DNA from 3 places in the Candidatus Pantoea communis genome. Region 2 is predicted to be linked to each of the others. Evidence: predicted binding sites of a transcription regulator. Region 2 holds the regulator's gene; each other region holds the start of a gene.
The links. Region 2 encodes PurR, which represses purine synthesis genes. Its sites were predicted from a motif close to CANGCAAACGTTTGCNTG; they were not measured.
Positions count from the first base shown of each region.

Region 1: a site for PurR is predicted at 1,733-1,750, ahead of F3J37_RS04775 (NCS2 family permease). Genes of this name have one in related genera too.
Region 3: a site for PurR is predicted at 1,769-1,786, ahead of guaB (IMP dehydrogenase). Genes of this name have one in related genera too.

Region 1 covers NZ_VWXC01000002.1:151,923-155,193, reverse strand. Annotated here, with positions in the region: gene F3J37_RS04780 (hypothetical protein) at 1-17, opposite strand, end outside; gene F3J37_RS04775 (NCS2 family permease) at 276-1,574, opposite strand; gene F3J37_RS04770 (response regulator) at 1,991-2,737, shown strand; gene F3J37_RS04765 (carbohydrate kinase family protein) at 2,674-3,271, opposite strand, start outside.
Region 2 covers NZ_VWXC01000001.1:471,787-475,057, reverse strand. Annotated here, with positions in the region: gene punR (DNA-binding transcriptional activator PunR) at 1-816, shown strand, start outside; gene purR (HTH-type transcriptional repressor PurR) at 813-1,838, opposite strand; gene cydH (cytochrome bd-I oxidase subunit CydH) at 2,114-2,203, shown strand; gene F3J37_RS02465 (C40 family peptidase) at 2,289-3,074, opposite strand.
Region 3 covers NZ_VWXC01000026.1:33,059-36,329, forward strand. Annotated here, with positions in the region: gene F3J37_RS24505 (M4 family metallopeptidase) at 1-256, opposite strand, end outside; gene xseA (exodeoxyribonuclease VII large subunit) at 304-1,677, opposite strand; gene guaB (IMP dehydrogenase) at 1,847-3,271, shown strand, end outside.

The sequences.
Region 1 (3,271 bases), on a different contig from region 2:
CGCATGGCGTATTCCATTACAAACCTCCAGAGAGTCCCGGCTATCTCTTCACCTTGCAGCGTAGTGAAACAGATTCGAGCCGATTAAACATTCCACGAACCCGCCATTCGCGGCAAAAAAGTTCAGGCAGGCATCAATACGTCGCACAGGCTAAAACTGGCAGAGAAATAACAAAAGCAGTCACAGTGAGGGATTGCGAGAGATGGCACATAAAATATTGGTGGGGATGAAACAGAAAACACGGAAGCCCGAGCGGGCTTCCGGAAACCCAAAACTTAAGCGCTCAGCCAGCCCAGTTTGATGACGAACAGAATCGAGAGAATCACCAGTGCAGCATTGATCTCTTTCGTACGACCACTCAGCAGTTTTACCACGGTCCAGGTAATGAAACCGAAGGCGATACCGTTGGCGATGGAGTAAGTCAAAGGCATGGTCAGCGCGGTGACGGTCACTGGCGCAGCCGTGGTGATGTCTTTCCAGTCAATTTCGGCCAAACCAGATGCCATCAACACCGCCACAAACAGTAATGCCGGTGCGGTGGCGTAAACCGGGACGCTACCCGCCAGCGGCGAGAAGAACAGGCTCAGCAGAAAAAGCACAGCGACGACAATCGCTGTCAAACCAGTACGACCACCAGCACTGACACCCGCAGCCGATTCAACATAGCTGGTGGTCGTTGAGGTACCCAGCAGTGAACCAAACAGCGCAGCCGCACTGTCAGCGATTAACGCACGGCCCATTTTCGGCACATTACCCTGCTCATCCGCCAGACCCGCACGCTTGGTCACGCCCAGCAGCGTACCGGTGTTATCGAACACATCCACAAACAGGAAGGCGAAGATAACGCTCACCAGACCCACGTTAAATGCACCGGCGATATCCAGTTGCATAAAGGTGGGTGCAATAGAAGGGGGTGCTGAGAACACGCCACCAAATGGCGTCAGACCAATGCCCATCGAGATAAAGGTCACGACCAGGATGCCGATCAACACTGCGCCGGTCACGCGACGCGCTTCCAATGCCACAATGATGAAGAAGCCTAACAGTGCCAGCAGCGGACCCGGTTTGGTCAGATCGCCCAGGCCAACCAGTGTAGCCGGGTTATCCACCACGATGCCCGCGCCTTCCAGCGCAATCAGTGCCAGGAACAAGCCGATACCGGCAGCGATACCCGCGCGCAGAGGCAGCGGAATACTGGCAATAATCCACTCACGAATTTTGAAAATTGACAGCGCAAAGAAGATCACCGCTGACAGGAACACCGCGCCGAGTGCGATCTGCCAGGTGTAGCCCATGTGCAGCACAACGGTATAAGTGAAGAAAGCATTGAGCCCCATGCCCGGTGCCAGCGCGATGGGATAGTTGGCGATCAGCCCCATCAGCACACAGCCAATTGCCGCCGCTAAGCAGGTCGCCACAAAGACCGCACCTTTATCCATGCCGGTCGCACCGAGAATGCTCGGGTTAACAAACAGAATGTAGGCCATGGCCAGGAAGGTAGTGATACCCGCAATGATTTCGGTGCGCACGGTGGTGTTGTGCGCTTTAAGTTTGAAGAGTTTTTCTAACATCATCATCTCTCATGAGCGGAGACGGCACGGGTGCACGTTCTCTCTTGCCAATGTGGTTAACAAACTAATTATTGTATTGATGAAAGCGACACACGCTGGACCCAAGGCAGACACACCTTCCGCTTTCCCCTGTCCACATAGCAATAGCTATGCCATCACCGTACGCAATCGTTTACGTTTCAAAATGCGGTTACGGTTAGGATAATTCTGAACCCGAACAGGGCGCGATTATGGTGCATTGCACCATGGCTGCGCAATCGTTTTCCCTTCTACTGCCTTCCGGAGGAAAAAGATTGCGGCAACGCACGCTTTCGCACACTGCTCAGCGATGGCGCTCACGTTTCTGCAGCACAGGACAGCAGCTCAAAAACATCGGGTTACACTGCTTTTAACCCTTTCGCAACATAAGAGACAGCGCAATGAAGCCCGCGATTTTGGTCGTTGATGATGATCGTGCCGTGTGTGAATTGCTGCACGATGTTTTGAGTGAACATGTGTTTACCGTCTACAGCTGCCATCAGGGCAAAGATGCCCTTGCGCTGCTCAGCCTGCATCCCGAGATCTCCCTGGTGATGCTGGACATGATGCTACCGGACACCAACGGCTTACTGGTGCTGCAACAGATGCAGCGGCAGCGGCCGGACCTGTTGGTCATCATGCTGACCGGGATGGGGTCGGAAGCAGATATGGTGGTGGGATTAGAGATGGGTGCGGATGATTACATCGCCAAACCCTTTAATCCTCGGGTGGTTGTCGCGCGCGCGCGTGCAGCACTGCGCCGCTGTGGACGTTTGACACAAGCTGATGCACAGCAGGATGAAGGATGGCAATTCAATGGCTGGCGGCTGGATGATGCGCGTTGTCAGTTGTTTAATCCTCAGCGCGAAAGTGTCGCCCTCACTCAAGGCGAATATACCCTGTTGCGCGCCCTGGTGGGTCACGCACGCAAAGTGCTGACGCGCGATCAACTGCTGGAACTGACTCACAATGAGAGTCTTGAGGTGTTCGACCGCACCATAGACGTGCTCATCATGCGACTGCGGCGGAAAATCGAAGCCAATCCACACCAACCCAGCCTTATCCGCACCATCCGTGGCCTCGGTTACGTATTTTCCGCTGATGTATTGCGTCCGGCTTCAGCCGCGCGTGAAACACAGATTGCCTGATTCATCCAGCGCTGCATCTCGGCCAATGGCCGCGTGCCGTCCAGCGCATTCGCTGCATGCAAATTGAAACAAGCGCAGGTATGTGCCAGCTTCAATGTCTCCAGCAGGGGCCAACCTTCATGACTGGCATATAACACCCCAGCACAAAACGCATCTCCCGCCCCAACGCTGCCCTCAATCTCCTCTGGTTTCAGGCACCACGCCGGCTGCCACCCTGCTTCACCCCTGCTCTCTTGTCCCCAGGCACCTTCAGGGGCATGGATCACCACGCGTTGGCGCACGCCCTGTTCCAGTAACCAGGCGGCGGCCTCGGCAAACGCGCTGGGTGCTGCCAGCCCCGAAGCGCTGCGCAGCGTCACGCCAGTGAGTGACTGCGCCTCCAGTTCATTAATCACCAGATAATCGAGCCAGCGTAACGCCGGCACCACCAACGGGCGATACTCCCCGGTTAGCGACACCAAATCCAGCGAAGTGAGGTAACCCCGTTGCTGCATTTGTGCCAGCAGATGCGCGCTGCGCGTACCAAAAATCTCA
Region 2 (3,271 bases):
GTCAGCTATACGGTGCGTCAGCTGGAAACCTGGCTGGCCGTGCCGTTGTTTGAGCGTCAGCACCGTGAGGTGGTGTTAACCCCGGCGGGCGAGCATTTTGTGCGGGAGGGGCGATCTGTTATCAAAAAAATGCTGGCAACCCGCAGGCAGTGCCAGCAACTGGCGAATGGCTGGCGCGGACAGCTCAGTATTGCCGTGGATTGCATTGTAAAACCCCAGCGTACCCGACAACTGGTAAAGGATTTTTACCGTCATTTCCCGGATATGGAATTGATCATCAGCTACGAGGTATTTAACGGTGTATGGGATGCCTTAGCGGACGGGCGGGTCGATGTGGCGATTGGCGCCACCCAGGCGATCCCGGTGGGTGGACGTTTTGCCTTTCAGGATATGGGTGCTCTAAACTGGCGTTGTGTGGTCAGTCCTGATCATCCTCTGGCCGCGAGTGCCGATCTCAACGAAGAAGCGCTGCGTGCCTGGCCATCGCTGGTACTGGAAGATACCTCTCGCGCATTACCACGACGCATGACCTGGACATTGGATAATCAGCGGCGTTTAGTGGTGCCAGAGTGGGAAACAGGGATGGATTGTTTGCAGGCGGGATTGTGCGTGGGCATGGTGCCGGGCCACCTGGCGCGGCCATTATTGGATAGGGGGGCGTTGGTCGAGCTATCACTGCCGCAGCCGTTTCCGGAAAGTCCCTGCTGCGTCAGTTGGTCAGAACAGCGTGCGTCACCCGCGCTGGAGTGGTTACTCGCCTATCTTGGCGATGCTGAAACGCTGAACCACGAGTGGCTCAGCGAAAATCAGCTTTAACGGCGGTAATCACGGAATGGACCGTCCGCCACGGAGCGACGCTCAATCAGTGTAGGCTGGACCTCAATGGTTTGCGGCTCTTCGCGTTTGCTGGTGATGCGATCCAGCAGCATTTCCAGCGCTTTTTTGCCCAACTCCGCTTTCGGCTGGTGAACTGTGGTGAGCGCAGGGGTGAAGTAGCGCGCGTTGCGCACGTTATCATAGCCAATCACGGAGATGTCCTGCGGCACGCGCAGTCCCATCTCATCGGCGGCACAGATCGCGCCCATCGCCATGATATCGCCCCCGCAGAACACGGCGGTCGGACGCTGTTTCTGATTAAGGATCTGCTGCATCGCCTGATAACCCGATTCTGGCTCGAAGTCGCCCTGAACAACCCATTCCGGCCGCACGGTCACACCGCCTTCGCTCATCGCCTGCAGGAAGCCCGCATGGCGCCCGCCGCCGGTGTTGCGCTCCATTTGACCCGGAATCGCACCGATATCTCGGTGACCGCGCTCGATAAGGTAGCGTCCAGCCAGGTAACCCCCCTGGAAGGCGTTATCCTGTACGGTATCGGTGAAGTCGCCGCGAGAGGCGCCCCAGTCCATCACGACCATCGGAATGTTGCGGTTCTCTTCCAGCATCTGCAGCAAATCGTCAGGATACTCTGAGCACATGACTAACAGACCATCCACACGCTTTTGCGCCATCATCGACAGGTAAGCGCGCTGCTTTTGCAAATCGTTATGTGCGTTGCCCAGAATCAAGGTATAGCCGCGTTCGAAACAGTGGTTCTCAACCGCTTCGATAATTTCGGCAAAGTAGGGCGCTTCGCTGGAAGTGGCTAACAGTCCCAGCGTTTTGGTGTGATTCACCTTCAAACTACGCGCAACGGCGCTCGGCGAATAGTGCAGCTCTTTAATCGCTTCCCATACGGCGTTACGCGTTTCCTCTGCAACAAAACGCGTTTTGTTGATGACATGCGAAACGGTGGTGGTAGATACACCCGCGCGTTTCGCTACATCTTTAATTGTTGCCATGAAAAAGGTACTCCCCGGCTTATCGCAACTTACTGATAAGTATTTTGTTAAACGTTTGCGTCTGCGAAGGGTTTTATGCCCTAAAGGGGGGGGCAAATCTGCCGTTTCAGGCAGGGAAAATCACTTCAGCAGGCTGTAAATACAGCATGCGCAAAAATCAGTTGCGCAACGAAAGGCGGCGATTCTAGCAAGCCAGCGCGGATAAGACGAGATTTTTGCCCACCGCTGTGCGAAAATTGTTTTAACCCTAATAAATGTGTGACTAAGGAGTAGTGATGAGTACAGATTTAAAGCTGGCGCTAATGACCACGGTTGGCGCACTGTTGATGATTATTGCGTTTAGCTTCACCGCCATTCTTCATTAATTCAAAGCGCATCAATAAAAAAAGCCGGCACTGATTAAGCGTCCGGCTTTTTTTGTGGCGAGAGCCACAGGATGTTGCGCAACAATTAGCGAATAGTTTTTGGAGTCATCATACGGCGCGCACCGACATAGTGTTTCTGCCAGTAGTCTTCGCCCAATGCGCTAATCTGAATGTCTTTACCGGTGCGGGGTGACTGAATAAATTTACCGTTGCCGAGGTAAACGCCCACATGATCGGCAGTCCCGCGATTATTGATGCGGAAGAATACCAAATCCCCTTTCTCCAGCATCTCACGCTTAATGGGCGCGGCATCGTGCAGGTGATACATCTCATTCGCCGTGCGTGGGAATTTGTATTTGACGAGATCTTTATAGGCATACCAGACCAAACCACTGCAATCGAAACCGGTATGGGGTGAGGTGCCACCCCACTGGTAAGGCTTGCCCAGTTGTCCCATCAACTTCGTCATCGCGGTTTCGCGTGCCTTTTGGTAGCGCAGGCGGTGGGATTTGCTCATCTTGATGCCAGTGAGTCCCTGAACTTCATCGTCCACATCCGGGGACTTTTTCGCGAGGCGTTGATGGCCATACTTTTTCAATGGCGACTTCAGCAGGGATTTTTTGCGGCTGGATTTGTTTAAGGCGGTTTCGGTTTTACTCTGCTTTTTCAGCTTGAGCTTCTGCACGGTGGTCAGGCGAGACTTTTTAGCCGTTGTTTTAACCGGGCGTCGCTTGCGGCGCTCATCTTCGCGCGCACTTTTTTTCTCGGCGTTATGCAAACTGGCATTAATCGGGGCATGCTGCGAAGCAGAAGCCACGTTAAAAAACAGTTGCGCAAAAGCCAGTATGAAAAGCGTAATCAGTAAACGCATAGTCCGGTACAGGTTAAGCAGTCTGGCAAAAAGCAGGCTGCGGCAGAGTAAGAGAAATCTGATCAACGATCAGCGCCGAAGCAATTCTAATCCACTTTTTTTCCAAAAGGTAAGGCCTTTTTCTATTAATCTGTTACCAGGTAGATAATGTCGCTAAATTGAGCGATTTCAGCTGTTTAACGCAGCGAAATTATTGC
Region 3 (3,271 bases), on a different contig from region 2:
CCGCAATATCGCCATTACCCGGCTGGCCTTCATCGCGGATCAAGGTGCCGGGTAGATTCTGTGTGTTCTCCGCATCAAAGATGGCACGCAACACGCTGCCAGGCTGGGCGGTGGCCGCGCTGGCCGCTTTATGATTGTGTTCAGCCATCAGTTGCTGAACATGGGTGAGGGTGCGGCGAGCAGACTCCTGAGGCGCACCCGAGCAATGGTCAATGATGTTGCGAAGAATATACGGAGGAATAACGCTGTAGGTCATAGTAACTCCTGGCCGTGAGTGAACATGCCAGAAGTATAGTTTTTCAGCTAGGAGCGTGCTTTACGGCTACGCGATTTCTGCGGTTCAAGGGCGGTCACCTGACTTTCCACCCAGCCATCATCCAGACGGGTGCGCAGTAAGTCGCCTTTATGCAATTGCTGGGTTTTCTTCACCAGCTGGCCTTGGGTATCCGTTGTCACACTAAAACCGCGAGCCAGAGTCGCAAGCGGACTGACGCCCTCCAGTTGCGCAGCCAGATTACCAAAGCGCTGACGATTGTGATTCAGCTGCTTCTCCATGCCCTGTTGCAGGCGATACTGCCACTGCTGCATCTGCTGCTGCGCACGCAAAATGCGCCCCTGAGGCTGCTGATTGTTGAGGCGCTGTAACACGCGATCCTGCTGGCGATTAGCCACGCGCAGACGTTGATCCATTGCCTCGCCGAGGCGACGTTGCAACTGGAACAGTGTGGTTTGCTGGCGTGCCAGACGCAGCTGTGGATGTTGCTGCTGCAAACGATGTTGTATGCGGGTAAAACGGCGTTGCTGCTCTGCAATGTAGAAATCCATCGCCATTTCCATACGCTGCTGCTGTGACTGCAAACGGCGCAGCAGTTCGATCTGATTGCGGCTCACGATTTCTGCCGCCGCAGATGGGGTAGGGGCGCGCAGATCGGCGACAAAGTCGGCGATGGTGACGTCTGTCTCGTGGCCGACGGCACTGACGATGGGCAGGCGACTGGCAAAAATAGCACGCGCCACGCGCTCATCGTTAAAGCTCCACAAATCCTCCAGCGAGCCGCCGCCACGGCCGACAATCAGCACGTCACACTCATCACGCTGGTTCGCCAGTTCAATGGCACGCACAATCGCAGCCGGTGCATCCACACCTTGCACCGGCGTGGGATAGATAATTACCGGCAACGAGGGATCGCGGCGATGCAGTACGCGCAGCACATCATGCAACGCGGCACCGGTGGCAGAGGTGATCACACCGACCTGGCGCGCCGGATCGGGCAGCGGCTGTTTGAACTGCTGATCGAACAGCCCTTCGGCCGCCAGTCGCGCTTTCAATTGCTCAAACTGCTGCTGCAGCAGACCTTCACCCGCTGGATGCATGCTTTCGATAATCAGCTGATAGTCGCCACGCGGTTCATACAGCGTAATGCTGGCGCGTACCAAAACCTGCTGACCATGCTGAGGACGGAAGGTGACGCGGCGGTTGCTATTACGGAACATCGCGCAGCGGACTTGTGCGCCATCATCCTTTAAGGTGAAGTACCAGTGACCGGAAGAGGGCTGGCTAAAATTTGAGATCTCAGCGCTGAGCCACACCAGGCCCATCTCATTTTCCAGCAGTTGGCGCACCGTGGTATTCAGGCGGCTGACAGTAAAAATATTGGCGGTTGGCGGTAGCGACATGTGATGTAGATCAAATTTTAAATCAGAGGGTTAATCAACCGATACTACATTGCTCACCCGAAGGATCAAGACTTTTTCCTAAAAAACACTGGAGGCAATCGATTTCGGCCTGTATAATGCCGCGGCAATATTTTATCTGTTTTAATCGCCCCCAGGTGGAGATATTGCAATGCTAAGAATCACTAAAGAAGCCCTCACTTTTGACGACGTTCTGCTCGTTCCAGCTCACTCCACTGTCTTACCGAACACCGCTGATCTCAGCACCCAACTGACGAAAAACATCCGTCTGAACATCCCTATGCTGTCTGCTGCTATGGACACCGTGACCGAAGCCGGTCTGGCAATTGCACTGGCGCAGGAAGGCGGTCTGGGCTTTATCCACAAAAACATGTCGATTGAGCGCCAGGCGGATGAAGTTCGCAAAGTGAAAAAACACGAAAGTGGCGTAGTGACCGATCCGCAAACTGTTCTGCCAACCACCACGCTGGCGGCAGTGCAAGAGCTGACCGAGCGCAACGGCTTTGCGGGTTATCCGGTTGTGAACACCGACAACGAACTGGTCGGCATCATCACCGGTCGTGACGTGCGTTTTGTGACGGACCTGAGCCTGCCAGTTTCCGCTGTGATGACGCCGAAAGAGCGTCTGGTCACCGTTAAAGAGGGTGAAGCGCGCGACATCGTACTGCAGAAAATGCACGAAAAACGTGTTGAGAAAGCGCTGGTTGTGGATGACAGCTTCCACCTGCTGGGCATGATTACCGTTAAAGATTTCCAGAAAGCAGAGCGTAAACCTAACGCCTGTAAAGATGCGGAAGGCCGTCTGCGTGTGGGTGCTGCGGTTGGTGCGGGCGCCGGTAACGAAGAGCGTGTTGACGCGCTGGTTGCTGCGGGCGTTGACGTTCTGCTGATCGACTCTTCTCACGGTCACTCTGAAGGCGTTCTGCAACGTATCCGTGAAACCCGTGCGAAGTATCCAGACCTGGACATCATCGGTGGCAACGTGGCGACCGGTGCAGGTGCATTGGCACTGGCCGAAGCGGGCGTGAGCGCGGTGAAAGTGGGTATCGGCCCAGGCTCAATCTGCACCACGCGTATCGTGACTGGCGTAGGTGTACCACAGATTACCGCCGTTTCTGATGCGGTTGCTGCACTGGAAGGCACCGGTATCCCGGTTGTGGCTGATGGTGGTATCCGTTTCTCCGGTGACATCGCCAAAGCGATCGCCGCAGGCGCGGCCGCTGTGATGGTCGGTTCTATGCTGGCGGGTACTGAAGAATCTCCAGGCGAAATCGAGCTGTATCAGGGCCGTTCGTTCAAATCTTACCGTGGTATGGGTTCACTGGGCGCGATGTCTAAAGGCTCATCTGACCGTTACTTCCAGACCGATAACGCGGCTGACAAACTGGTGCCAGAAGGTATCGAAGGCCGCGTCGCTTATAAAGGCCGTCTGAAAGAGATCGTGCACCAGCAAATGGGCGGTCTGCGCTCTTGCATGGGCCTGACCGGTTGCCCAACCATCAACGATCTGCGTACTAAAGCCGAGTTCGTGCGCATCAGTGGCGCAGGTATCAACGAAAGCCACGTGCATGATGTG